Regions from separate parts of the Streptomyces sp. NPDC026673 genome, predicted to be linked through region 1. Evidence: riboswitches for the same ligand, from Rfam matches in the RefSeq annotation. Region 1 holds a riboswitch; each other region holds the start of a gene.
The links. Region 1 has a riboswitch for S-adenosylmethionine ahead of AB0F62_RS15105 (glutathione S-transferase C-terminal domain-containing protein). Riboswitches for the same ligand answer to the same signal wherever they lie in the genome.
Positions count from the first base shown of each region.

Region 2: linked by a shared signal. The riboswitch ahead of thrC (threonine synthase) and the one ahead of AB0F62_RS15105 (glutathione S-transferase C-terminal domain-containing protein) in region 1 are both predicted to bind S-adenosylmethionine.
Region 3: linked by a shared signal. The riboswitch ahead of AB0F62_RS22475 (aminotransferase class V-fold PLP-dependent enzyme) and the one ahead of AB0F62_RS15105 (glutathione S-transferase C-terminal domain-containing protein) in region 1 are both predicted to bind S-adenosylmethionine.

Region 1 covers NZ_JBEZXR010000017.1:104,459-108,494, reverse strand. Annotated here, with positions in the region: gene AB0F62_RS15120 (DsbA family protein) at 1-519, opposite strand, end outside; gene AB0F62_RS15115 (Rrf2 family transcriptional regulator) at 516-953, opposite strand; gene AB0F62_RS15110 (cupin domain-containing protein) at 1,092-1,598, shown strand; gene AB0F62_RS15105 (glutathione S-transferase C-terminal domain-containing protein) at 1,672-2,505, opposite strand; SAM riboswitch class IV at 2,752-2,860, opposite strand; SAM riboswitch class IV at 3,026-3,134, shown strand; gene AB0F62_RS15100 (amino acid ABC transporter permease) at 3,532-4,036, shown strand, end outside.
Region 2 covers NZ_JBEZXR010000001.1:199,981-204,016, forward strand. Annotated here, with positions in the region: gene AB0F62_RS00960 (trehalose-6-phosphate synthase) at 1-232, opposite strand, end outside; gene AB0F62_RS00965 (glucosyl-3-phosphoglycerate synthase) at 504-1,475, opposite strand; SAM riboswitch class I at 1,633-1,760, shown strand; gene thrC (threonine synthase) at 1,779-3,065, shown strand; gene AB0F62_RS00975 (ubiquitin-like small modifier protein 1) at 3,111-3,389, shown strand; gene AB0F62_RS00980 (cold-shock protein) at 3,813-4,019, shown strand.
Region 3 covers NZ_JBEZXR010000033.1:34,488-38,523, forward strand. Annotated here, with positions in the region: gene trpD (anthranilate phosphoribosyltransferase) at 1-938, shown strand, start outside; SAM riboswitch class IV at 1,057-1,173, shown strand; gene AB0F62_RS22475 (aminotransferase class V-fold PLP-dependent enzyme) at 1,318-2,685, shown strand; gene AB0F62_RS22480 (Lrp/AsnC ligand binding domain-containing protein) at 2,714-2,995, opposite strand; gene AB0F62_RS22485 (rhomboid family intramembrane serine protease) at 2,992-3,771, opposite strand; gene AB0F62_RS22490 (hypothetical protein) at 3,886-4,036, shown strand, end outside.

The sequences.
Region 1 (4,036 bases):
GCGACGGGCCTCCGCCCGGTCGGCCCGCACGCGCTCCAGCACCCCGCTTGAGGCCGCGTCGGCCGAGAGGCGTGCCGGGTCCAGGCCCGGCACGCCGCGAACCGCGGACAGGGCCAGCGCGGGCGTGTCGGCGGGTTCCCCGAGGACGAACACGCTCTCCCGGAGCCGTCGCAGCACCGCGTCCGCCACGTCGCCGCCCTGGAGTTCGGCGGCCTTGGCGGTCAGCGACGCCGGCCAGGAACTCACCGCCACACGGCTGAGCCGCGCCGCCCGCGGCGCTCCGGTGTGCGCGCTCACCTCCTCGACGTACCGCGCGTACCAGGCGGTCTCCGCGGCCGGGTCGGGCGGCGGGTCGTCGTCGAGGTCGAACAGGACGCAGTGGACGCGGCGCCAGCGCACCCGGACGGTGAGAGCCGCCCGCAGCGCGCGGAAGACGGGCTCCGACCCCCACGCCCAGGGGCACAGCGGATCGGTGTACTCCACCACCTCCACCTCCGGCGGGGGAGGTTGCGCCGTCACGCGGCTCCCATCCGGTCCTCGGGCCGTTCCCCCGCTCCCGCCGGGAGCAGCGAGGGGAGCGTCACCGCGCCCAGGACCGCCGCCGCACTCTCCTCGACCCGACGCCACACATCCGGCAGCCCCGCCGCGGGGCCCGGGTAGCCGAGACCGGCCAGCGACTCGCCCCGCAGGGTGATCAACTCACCGTCGACGGCGCGCACCACGTCCAGAAGGGTGATCTCCCCGGCGGGCCGGCCGAGCCAGTAACCGCCCTCGCAGCCGCGCTGGCTGCGCACCAGTCCGGCCTTCCGCAGCTCGCCCACGACGGACTTCAGGAACCGGAACGGGATCTGCTGCGCCGAGGCGATGGCCTCGCAGGTCAGAGGGCGGGCGGGCTCACGGGCGAGCTCCAGCAGAGCCCGCGCGGCGTAGTCCGCCTTCGCGGAGATATGCATGCGCCCATCATGCCCGACCCGGCTCCGGCGGCCAGGGCCCGAGCCGGTTCGCGGCTCCTGTTGCGGGAGTATTGCCGCAGGTGAAGGGCAATGGACACTTCTTGACATCCTTTTCGGGGCCGCCCTAGCGTCCCGGCCATGAGCGAGCCCCTGACGAATCCCGGTGAAGGCTTCCACCCCCATCTCCACGACACCCCCGGGCGCGGCGCGGCGCCCCTGCGGACCCGGCTGCACCACGTCCGCGCGGACGCCCTGGACGGCGACACGGCGCAGACCGGCGGCATGCGCAGGTTCGCCGCCGTCAGCGGGAGGACGGTGGGTTCGGAGAAGCTGTGGATGGGCCAGACGCACGTGGCCCCCGCGACGTCGTCCTCCGACCACCACCACGGGGAGTCCGAGACCGCCATCTACGTGGTGAGCGGGCACCCCGAGTTCGTCTTCCTGGACGACTCCGGCGACGAGCCCGAGGAGGTCCGCCTGCGCACCTCGCCCGGCGACTACATCTTCGTCCCCCCGTTCGTACCGCACCGGGAGGAGAACCCGGACCCCGCGGAGGAGGCCGTGGTCGTCATCGCCCGCAGCACCCAGGAGGCGATCGTGGTCAACCTCCCCGGGCTGTACGCCCTTCCGGCCGAGGAGGCCTGAGAACCCGGGCACGCGGGCACCCGACGCCGTTCCTCCCCCGCCGCGCACCGCGGGGGAGGAACGGCGTCGTGCGTCAGGCGGTCGACGCGACCCCGGCGGCCGGGTGGTGCGCGTGGAAGGCCGGGTGCCCGGCCAGACGGCGCACATAGGCGGGGAGATGGCCGTAGCGGGAGAGCGGACCGCTCCCGAGGTGGGTCAGGGCCACCCACAGATCGACGTCGGCCGCCGTCAACTGCCCGCCCAACACGTGGGGTTCCCGAACCAGTCGGCGGTCCAGCAGACCGAGCGAGGCGTGCAGCGTCCCCAGGGCCCTCTCGCGGCCGGCCGACCCGGGGGCCGCTTCCGCGGCCTGTTCGGCGGCCCGTGTGACGCCCTCGTCCACCGTGTGCCGGATCGCCTCGATCTCGGTCAGGAGCGCCGGGGGGTACAGGACGGGCACGGGACCGCGGACCTGGCCGCCGAGGTTGCCCGCGAGGTCGCGGAGGATGTCCGGGGTGTGGTTGCTGACGACCCGTCCGGTCCACCGGTCGCACAGCGCGGGGACGGTGAGCGGTCCGTCGTAGCGGTGCCATGTGGCCTCGTACGCCCCGCGCAGCGGCGCGAGCGCGGTGCGCCCGGCGTCCGAGGGCTCGTCGGCGGGCGTCGCCGGAACGAGGGTCGTGACGACCGAGTCCCGCAGTCCGAGCAGGTCGAGGGTGATGGCGACCCGCTGCGAGAGCGGGCACCCGGCCGACAGGAACAGTTCGTAGCGGCGCGGCGCGGGGTAGAAGCCGCCGGCCAGGTCGACGCCGATGCGGCTGCGGAAGCGGTCGGGACGGGCCGTGCGCGGCAGCACCGTACAGGAGGCGCTGAAGTCGTGGTCACGGAGCGGTGCCGTGCGGGCGTCGTGCGGGATCGTCTCGGGCATGCCCTCTCCAAGGCGTGGTGGGGCCACCGGTCGCCCCGCGGGCACCGATGGCAGGACGGCTCAAAGCCCTGTGTCCGGTGTGCACCCGGCCCCTTGGCCGGCGGTGTGCCGGTACGCGCCAGGGTCAGCGGGCCGCGCCGAAGGAGCCGCAGACGCGCAGGAAGTCGATGTGCCGGCGACGGGTGAGGAGAAGGGCTTGTGCCCTGGGCATGTCCGCCTCCCCGGCTCGGGGGCCCGCGAGACGCGGGACCGCGCTTGCCCCGCCGCTTCGGCGGGACCAGGTCGTCACCCGGGGCACCCCACCGCGATGTGGGGGTTGCCGGTCAGCGGGCCGGGGCCGATGACCCGCCTGGGCCGCGGGGCGGCGTGGCGGGCGCTGACCATCGTGACCGTTCCCCACAGTGTCGAGTCGTCAAACCCCGTGCGTCAAGGCGGCGTTGCTGTCTCACCGGACCGCTCACCATGTGAGACACCGGCGTTGACATTCCCTCCGGGCCGTGCCTAACTTACGCCGCAGATCGGTCATGAGCGTCGGTGAACAACCCCTGGAGCGCCGCCGGCGGCCTCCGTGCCGCGGCAGGGTGTGCCAGGTGACGACCGGACCGGACGATGTTCGGTGAACGCGAGGCCCCGCGGGGCGGAACGGTGACGGTGACGACGATGCACGCAACCCCGGGGACGGCCGCGCAGCGGTCCCGTGGCCGCGTCTCGGCGTACCCGCGGCGCCTCTTCGCCCGGCGCCACGTCCACAGCGCCCTCTGTCGCGCGTGTACCGCGCCCCGTCGCGCACTCTGTCAAGGCTGACGGCTTTCTGAACCCCGGTGCCCGCCGCTGAGGCGGCGACGCGTCCTTCCGCCCGGACCCGCTTCGTCCGCCTTGTCGCTTTCCGATTTCTCGCCTTCTCGCCTTCTCGCTCTCTCGCCTTTTCGCCGTCCCGACCCGTCGCTCCGCCCGCCGAACGCCCGTGCTCCGGCGGGGCCGCCGCCGTCCGCGCGGCCGGGTCGTGCCGAACCGCTGGAGTCACCCGTGACCGAACCTCCCGGCACCGCCGTGTCCGCCCGCTCGGCGCCGCCCCCTTCCGCGGCGCCGGCCGGCCCCTCGCTCCCCGCACCCCGACCGCCCACCGCGCGGTGGGTGGTGCCGCTGCGGCGGCCCGGACGCTGGATCGCCACGGCGATCGTGCTGGTGCTCGTCGCCCAGATCGGGCACGGCCTGGCGACCAACCCCTTCTACCAGTGGGACCGCTTCGCGTACTGGTTCGTCCGTCCGGTGATCCTCGACGGGCTGCTCATCACGCTGGAGGTGACGGCGTACAGCGCGGTGCTCGGCCTCCTCGGCGGGATCGCGCTCGCGCTGGCCAGGCTCTCCGGCAGCCCCGTGCTGCGCGCCGTCAGCTGGACGTACACCTGGCTGTTCCGCTCGGTGCCGCTCATCGTCGTGCTGCTGTTCCTCTACAACTTCAGCGCGCTCTACCGGACGTTGAGCCTGGGCGTGCCCTTCGGTCCGGCTTTCCTGACCTTCGACGAGTCCA
Region 2 (4,036 bases), on a different contig from region 1:
CGGTGGCGAGGCGGCCCGTCCCTCCGGAGCTGCGGAGGACGGCGGCCCGGTCGCCCTCGCCGAGGGCCGCGCAGACCCAGACGGCGTCCGCGTCCGGCCCGATCGCGCTCAGCCCCGACACGAGTCCGCCGCCGCCGCGGCGGGCGGTGAGCGTGCCGTCCTCGCGGAGGCTGTACGACACGGGGCCGCGGTTGGACGCGACCAGTACGCGCGCGGCATGCGATGCGACCATGCGGCCAGCCTAGCCACGCATGCCCGGCGGCAAACGTACGAGCTAGCCCAGCCGGGGGTTTCCAGCCGGGTGCCCCCCGCGGTAGCTGGGGAGGGCTGGCGCAACCTCACGACGACGCCGCACCTGTGCGGTACCGCGGGTGTCGTCGGCGTATGCACGCCGGTGGTGAGGGTGTGCCAACCCGTTTCGCCTTGCGGAACGACTTCCCACAACCCCCGGGCGATGGGCACCGGCCTCCGGCGAGCGGCCGACCCGCTACCGGGCCGGAGGCCTACGCCACCGCGCGGCGGCGGGCGTATTCGGGGACCGTGCGCATCGGGGGGCGTTCCTCCGTCGCGACGTCGTGGACGCGCGGCTCGAAACCGCCGTCCGGGGACCGCTCGAACTGCGTGAGGACGGGGCGTACGAGATGACCCCGCGCCAAGCGGATCTGCGCGGTCCGGTAGATCGCCGCCGCCATGCGGCCCAGCGCCTGGCCGTCCTGGTGCCGGTGGTGCCGGACCCCCACGTCGACCTGGGCGAGCGCGTCGAGCCCCACCGTGTTGAGCGCGTCCACGAGCAGCCCGAGCTCCACCCCGTATCCCACGGGGAACGGCAGCCGCTCCAGCAGCGAGCGCCGCGCCGCGTACTCGCCGCCCAGCGGCTGGACGAACCCCGCCAGCCGCGGCCAGTGCAGATTGAGCAGCGGCCGCGCGACCAGCTCCGTCACCCGCCCCCCACCGGCCGGCACCAGCGTGCCGCCGGTCTCCAGGGGGCGGTCGTACATCGCCTTGACCAACTGCACGTCCGGATCCGTGAGCAGCGGCCCGACGATCCCCGACACGAACCGCGCGTCGAACTCCCGCAGGTCGGAGTCGACGAAGCAGACGATCTCCCCGCGCGTCACCAGCAGCGAGCGCCACAGCACCTCGCCCTTGCCGGGCACCGCGGGCAGCCGCGGGAGCACGTCGTCCCGGTGGACGACGACCGCCCCGGCGGCGGCCGCGACCTCGGCGGTGCGGTCGGTCGATCCGGAGTCCAGCACGACGAGTTCGTCGACCAGCGGAACGGCCTCGCTCATCAGCTCCCGGCGGATCGTGGCGACGATCTCCCCGACCGTGGCCTCCTCGTCGAGGGCGGGCAGCACGACGCTGACCGTGCCGCGCGCACCCGCGGCGCGCTTGGCGGCGAGCAGCTGCGGCAGCGGCCTGCGGTCGGCGGTCCAGGACCGCCGTTGCAGCCAGCCGGCTACCTCGTCGAGCACCGGGTTGCTCCGTTTCTGCCCGTCTCGCAGGACGGACGGGCCATGACCAGGTTCGAGGTCGTCGGTTACAGTCTTGAACACGAGGCATGACCATCGTATGTCCACGGTGATCGCGCCTTGTCGGACAAATGCCCGGGCCCCGCGCCCGGCGCCATACCGCTCATCCAGAGGGGCAGAGGGAACGGCCCGTTGAAGCCCCGGCAACCCTCCCGCCGACCGCGAGGTCCAGGTGGGGAAGGTGCCAATTCCGTCTCGCGGCGAGATGCGCCGCGAGGAAGATGAGGAGAAAGGGCCTCGCCTGACATGGCTGCGCAGACCGTTGCATCCGCGTCCACAGACTCCGCCTTCGGGCCCGCGTCCGCGCTCTCCTGCCGCGAGTGCGGCGAGCGCTTCCCGCTGGCTCCGCTCTTCGCCTGCGAGGTCTGTTTCGGGCCGCTCGAAGTGGCGTACGACCTCCCGGGCGGCGATCCCGAGACCCTCCGCAAGCGGATCGAGTCCGGGCCGAACAACATCTGGCGCTACGCGCCGCTGCTGCCCGTCCCCGCGGACGTGGCCGCCAAGCCCAACCTCAACCCGGGCTTCACCAAGCTGGTCAAGGCCGACAACCTCGCCCGCGAGCTGGGCGTCACCGGCGGCCTGCACATCAAGGACGACTCCGGCAACCCGACCCACTCCTTCAAGGACCGGGTCGTCGCCATCGCCCTGGAGGCAGCCCGCACCTTCGGCCTCACCACCCTGTCCTGCTCCTCCACCGGCAACCTGGCCGGCGCCGTGGGCGCCGCGGCCGCCCGCGCCGGCTTCCGTTCCTGCGTGTTCATCCCGCACGACCTGGAGGAGGGCAAGGTCGTCATGGCCGCGGTGTACGGCGGCGAGCTGGTCGGCATCGAGGGCACCTACGACGACGTCAACCGCTTCTGCAGCGAGCTGATCGGCGACCCGATCGGCGAGGGCTGGGGCTTCGTCAACGTCAACCTCCGCCCGTACTACGGCGAGGGCTCCAAGACGCTCGCGTACGAGATCTGCGAGCAGCTGGGCTGGCGCCTGCCGGACAACATCGTCATCCCGATCGCCTCGGGCTCGCAGCTGACGAAGATCGACAAGGGGCTGCAGGAACTGATCAAGCTCGGCCTGGTGGAGGAGAAGCCGTACCGGATCTACGGCGCCCAGGCCGAGGGCTGCTCCCCGGTCTCCACCGCCTTCAAGGCCGGCCACGACGTGGTCCGCCCCCAGAAGCCGAACACCATCGCCAAGTCGCTCGCCATCGGCAACCCGGCCGACGGCCCCTACGTCCTGGACATCGCCCGGCGCACGGGCGGCGCCGTCGAGGACGTCACCGACGAACAGGTGGTGGACGCCATCAAGCTGCTCGCCCGGACCGAGGGCATCTTCGCCGAGACGGCGGGCGGCGTGACGGTCGGCGTGCTGCGGAAGCTGATCGAGACCGGGCAGCTCGACCCGGCCGGTGAGACGGTCGTGCTCAACACCGGCGACGGCCTCAAGACGCTGGACGCCGTCGCCCCGACCTCCCGCCCCACGGCCACCATCCGCCCGAGCCTCGACGCGTTCCGTGCCGCCGGCCTGGCCGGCTGACCCCGACCGCCCCGGCCGACCCAGACTGAAGGTGAACCCCGCATCATGAGCGCTACCGTCCGCATCCCGACCATCCTCCGCACCTACACCGGCGGCCGGGCCGAGGTCCCGGCCGACGGCGGCACCCTGGCCGAGGTCATCGACTCGCTGGAGGCGAACCACCCCGGCATCTCCGCGCGGGTCCTGGACGACACGGGCAAGCTGCGCCGTTTCGTGAACGTCTACGTCAACGACGACGACGTCCGCTTCTCCGAGGGCCTGCAGACCGCGGTGGGCGAGGGCGCGTCCGTCTCGATCATCCCGGCGGTCGCCGGAGGCTGCTGATCCGCACGGACCGCGAGTGGCAGGGGTGCCGGGGCTTCCCGGCACCCCTCCGTGCTTGAGCGGTAGTTGAAGGGCTGTACAGTTGCCCTGAACGGATCGCAACTCCCTGCAACGCTCTGCGCAACCCCTTTTCCCGGGAGCGGCGTTGTCGGCGATTTATCGCCAAATTCACGCGGTGATTGTCTCGTTGGCCGCTTATGTCCGGTCCGAGTTGCCCCGGATTATCAGCCGATCAGGCTCTTCTTCCGTTTCTTCGTGCCCGGAATTCTCGTCCGATTGACCTGTTGCAGACCGCGTCCGGGCAGATACATTCAGCCGCGGTCGACGCGTTCCGGCGCACGCCCCCTTGGCTGTAGGGGGTGAGGTCTGACCCGGGTCCGCGAGGTGCGGGTCTGCGAAGGGCCAGCAATAGGGGAGTTAGGAATGGCTCAGGGCACCGTCAAGTGGTTCAACGCGGAGAAGGGCTACGGCTTCATCGCGGTCGACGGTGGTGCGGACGTCTTCGTGCACTACAGCGCGATCCAGATGGACGGCTACCGCACCCTCGAGGAAGGTCAGCGGGTCGAGTTCGAGATCTCGCAGGGCCAGAAGGGGCCGCAGGCGGACATGGTCCGTCTCGCAGCCGGCTGACGCACCGCGCATCGGCC
Region 3 (4,036 bases), on a different contig from region 1:
TGAGCGGCGAGGCCTCGGACGCCCAGGTTGCCGGCTTCATGGTGGCCCTGCGGGCCAAGGGGGAGACCGTCGAGGAGGTCACCGGGCTCGTCGAGGCGATGTACGCGCACGCGGAGCCGCTGCACATCCCCGGCCCCGCGGTGGACATCGTCGGCACCGGCGGCGACCGGGCCAAGACGGTGAACATCTCGACGATGTCCGCCATCGTCATCGCCGGCACCGGCGCCAAGGTCGTCAAGCACGGCAACCGCGCGGCCAGCAGCGCCAGCGGCGCCTCCGACGTCCTGGAGAAGCTCGGCATCAACCTGGACCTGCCCGCCGACCGGGTGGCGAAGGTCGCCGAGGAAACCGGGATCACCTTCTGCTTCGCGGCCAAGTTCCACCCGGCGATGCGGTTCGCCGCCCCCGCCCGCCGCGACCTGGGCATCCCCACCTCGTTCAACATCCTGGGCCCGCTGACCAACCCGGCGCGCGTCGGTGCCTCCGCCGTCGGCTGCTTCGACACCCGGATGGCCGGGCTGATCGCCGGCGTGCTGGCCCGTCGCGGGTCCTCGGCCCTGGTGTTCCGGGGCGACGACGGGCTGGACGAGCTCACCGTGACGGCCACCTCGCAGGTATGGGTCGTCCGGGACGGGAAGGTCGAGCAGGTGTCCTTCGACCCGCGCGACGTCGGCATGGACCTGGTGCCGATCGAGTCGTTGCGGGGTGCGGACGCGGCCTACAACGCCGATGTCGCCCGGCGCATGCTGGCCGGGGAGACCGGCCCCGTCCGTGACGCCGTGCTGCTGAACTCGGCGGCCGCGCTCGTGGCGCTGGAGGGCGGAGAGGGTTCGCTGACCGACCGGATCGCGGCCGGGATCGCCCGGGCGGCCGAGTCGATCGACTCGGGCGCGGCGGCGAAGACGCTCGAGAGGTGGGCCGCGGCGACGCAGGCGTAGCGCGCGGGCAGGAGTGGCGAAGGGCCGGGGCGGTCGCCCCGGCCCTTCGCGCTGTCCGCCCGTCCGGGATGCGGACTCCGGCTTGCGGCGCTCCGGCCGTGTGGCATGATGCTGCGCAGGTCACGAGTGACAGCGAAACGGCCCCGGCCCGCTGTCCGGCAACCCTCCTTCCGTGGCGGGGTGCCCCGGGTGATGACCAGGCCGCAGGCAGCGAGGTCTGCGGCAAGCGCGGTCAGAGGAGTTCTTCCGTGAGCAAGCGAATGCGCTAGGGCCCCAAGGCCCCTCCCCACCCTCGGCCCGTCGTGCCGGAGGGCTGTTCCGTCATCGCCGAAATCGGCTGACGTCCCTTCACTTCTGCCTGCTCACAGGAGACTTCGCCATGTCGCTGCGCCCTGCCGTCCCCACGACCGTCGCCACCCCGCTGCCCGTCCTGGGGCGCGACGTCCTCGTCCCCCTGGTGACGGGCGGCGAGGTCGGCTACGCCGCCCTGGACTACGCGGCCAGCGCGCCCGCGCTGCAGCGGGTCTGGGACGACGTGGCCGCGTACGCGCCGTACTACGGCAGTGTGCACCGGGGGGCGGGATACCTCTCGCAGCTGTCGACGGACCTGTTCGAGCAGAGCCGGGCCACGGTCGCCGAGTTCCTCGGCTGCCGCACCGGCGACCAGGTGATCTTCACCCGCTCGACCACCGACTCGCTCAATCTGCTGGCCGCCGCCGTGCCGGACGGGACGAGCGTCTTCGTCTTCGAGACCGAGCACCACGCGTCCCTGCTTCCGTGGCGCGACGCCGAAGTGACGTACCTGAGCGCTCCCCGCACCCCGGGTGAGGCGGTGGCGACGCTGGAGCGGGCGCTGGACGCCCGGGAGCCGCGCGGAACGGCACTCGTCTGTGTGACCGGTGCGTCCAATGTGACCGGTGAGCTCTGGCCCGTGCGGGAACTGGCCGCGGCCGCCCACGCCCGCGGCGCCCGCATCGTGCTGGACGCGGCACAGCTCGCCCCGCACCACCCGGTGGACATCGCGGAACTCGACGTGGACTGGGTGGCCTTCTCCGGCCACAAGCTGTACGCGCCCTTCGGCTCCGGTGTGCTCGCCGGCCGGTCCGACTGGCTGCTCGCGGCCGAGCCCTATCTGGCCGGTGGCGGCGCCTCGCGGCGGGTGGCGCGGCGCGAGGACGGCGGGGTGGACGTCGACTGGCACACCACGGCCGCCCGGCACGAGGCCGGCTCGCCCAACGTCATCGGCGCGTACGCGATCGCCTCCGCCTGCCGCGCGCTGGCGGCGGCCGGGTTCGACCAACTGGTCGAGCGCGAGCAGGCACTGGTGGCCCGGGTGCGGGCCGGACTCGCCGAGGTGCCCGAGGTGAAGGTGCTCTCGCTCTTCGGCGACGACGCCCCCCGGGTCGGCGTCATCTCCTTCGTCGTGGAGGGGTGGAACAGCTCCCACTTCGCCGCCGCGCTCTCGGCCGAGTACGGGATCGGCGTCCGCGACGGTCTCTTCTGCGCCCACCCCCTGGTGCGCACCCTGCTCGGCGGCGCCCCGCAGGAGCCGGGCGAGTGCGGTGCCCCCGACACCGCCCTCGGCGAGAGGTCGCTCAACGCCATCCGCGTCTCCTTCGGCGCCGGCACCCCCGATGAGCACGTGGAGCGCTTCGTCGGCGCGGTGCGGGAGCTCGTGGCCGACGGCGCCAAGTGGCGCTACCGCACCGAGGACGGTCGCTGCGTGCCGGACCGGGACCAGGCCTGACCGCGCCGGCCCCGGAGCCGGCGTCGCGTCACGCGTCGAGGCCGATGGCGAAGGCCGTCTCGAGGTCGTGCTGGGAGTAGGTGCGGAACGCGACGTGCGTGTCCGTGGCCTCGACGCCGGGGATCTTGCTGATCCGGCCCGGGATGACGTCCGCCAGTTCGTCGTGCCGGGCCACCCGCACCATGGCGACCAGGTCGTACGTGCCCGTGACGGAGTAGACCTCGCTGACGCTGTCGAGCGCGGCGATGGACTCCGCGATCTCGGGGATACGGTCGACGCTGGTCTTGATGAGCACGATCGCGGTGATCACGGCTGTAGGTCTCCTTGGCTCGCCCTGGCTGCGGGCTCAAGCTTAGGCGCTGCCCGGTAGCACACCCATGTGCACAGGAAGCCGAAGACGAAGCCGGTGATGTGCGCGAGGTAGGCCACGCCCGGACCGGTCTGGTGGACCTCGCCGGCGAGCCACTGCAGGACGAACCAGAAGATGAGCACCATCCAGGCGGGGAAACGCAGCGGCAGGAAGAACAGGAAGGGGAAGACGCTGGTCACCCGGGCCCGCGGGTAGAGGTAGAGGTACGCGCCGAGGACCCCGGAGATCGCACCGGAGGCGCCGACCAGGGTCTGGGTGGAGGAGGCGTGGCCCAGCGCGTACCCGTACGTCGCCAGGTAGCCCGAGGCGATGTAGAAGAGGAGGAACCGGAAGCGGCCCATGCGGTTCTCGACGTTGTCGCCGAAGACCCAGAGGAACAGCATGTTGCCGAGCAGGTGCACCCAACTGCCGTGGACGAAGAGCGCGGTGAGCACCGAGACGAACGGCGAGACGGCGAAGGACCCCAGCGGCGGGCACCCGGTGGGCATCGGCACCTGCGCGGGGCTGATCCGCCCGTGCCAGAGCTCGGTGGGGATGACACCCCAGCGGGCGAAGTAGGTCGCCTGGGCGCACACCTGATCGTGGCCGATGCCGTACAGGGGGTTGAACCCGGAGGACGGGCCGATGAGGAAGACCACCGCGCACAGCCCGATCAGGGCGTACGTCACCACGGGTGTGCGGTGGACGGGGTTCTTGTCGTACACCGGGATGACCATGGTCCGATCATGACGGAACGGGTGTAACGGTCATGGGGCGCCTCGCCGCAGCGAAGGGCACCGCGGAGGCCGTAGGGTGACCGGAACGCATCCGCGCGACCGAGGAGACGACCGATGCCGGTTCCCCTGCCGACCGCCACGACCCGCTGGCGGTGCACCCTGTGCGGCAATCTGACCCGGTTCGACGTCACCCGTTCCAGCAAGGTCGTGGAGTACGTCCACCTGGACCTGGCGGGCGCTCCCACGGTCGAGGAGCGCGAGGTGG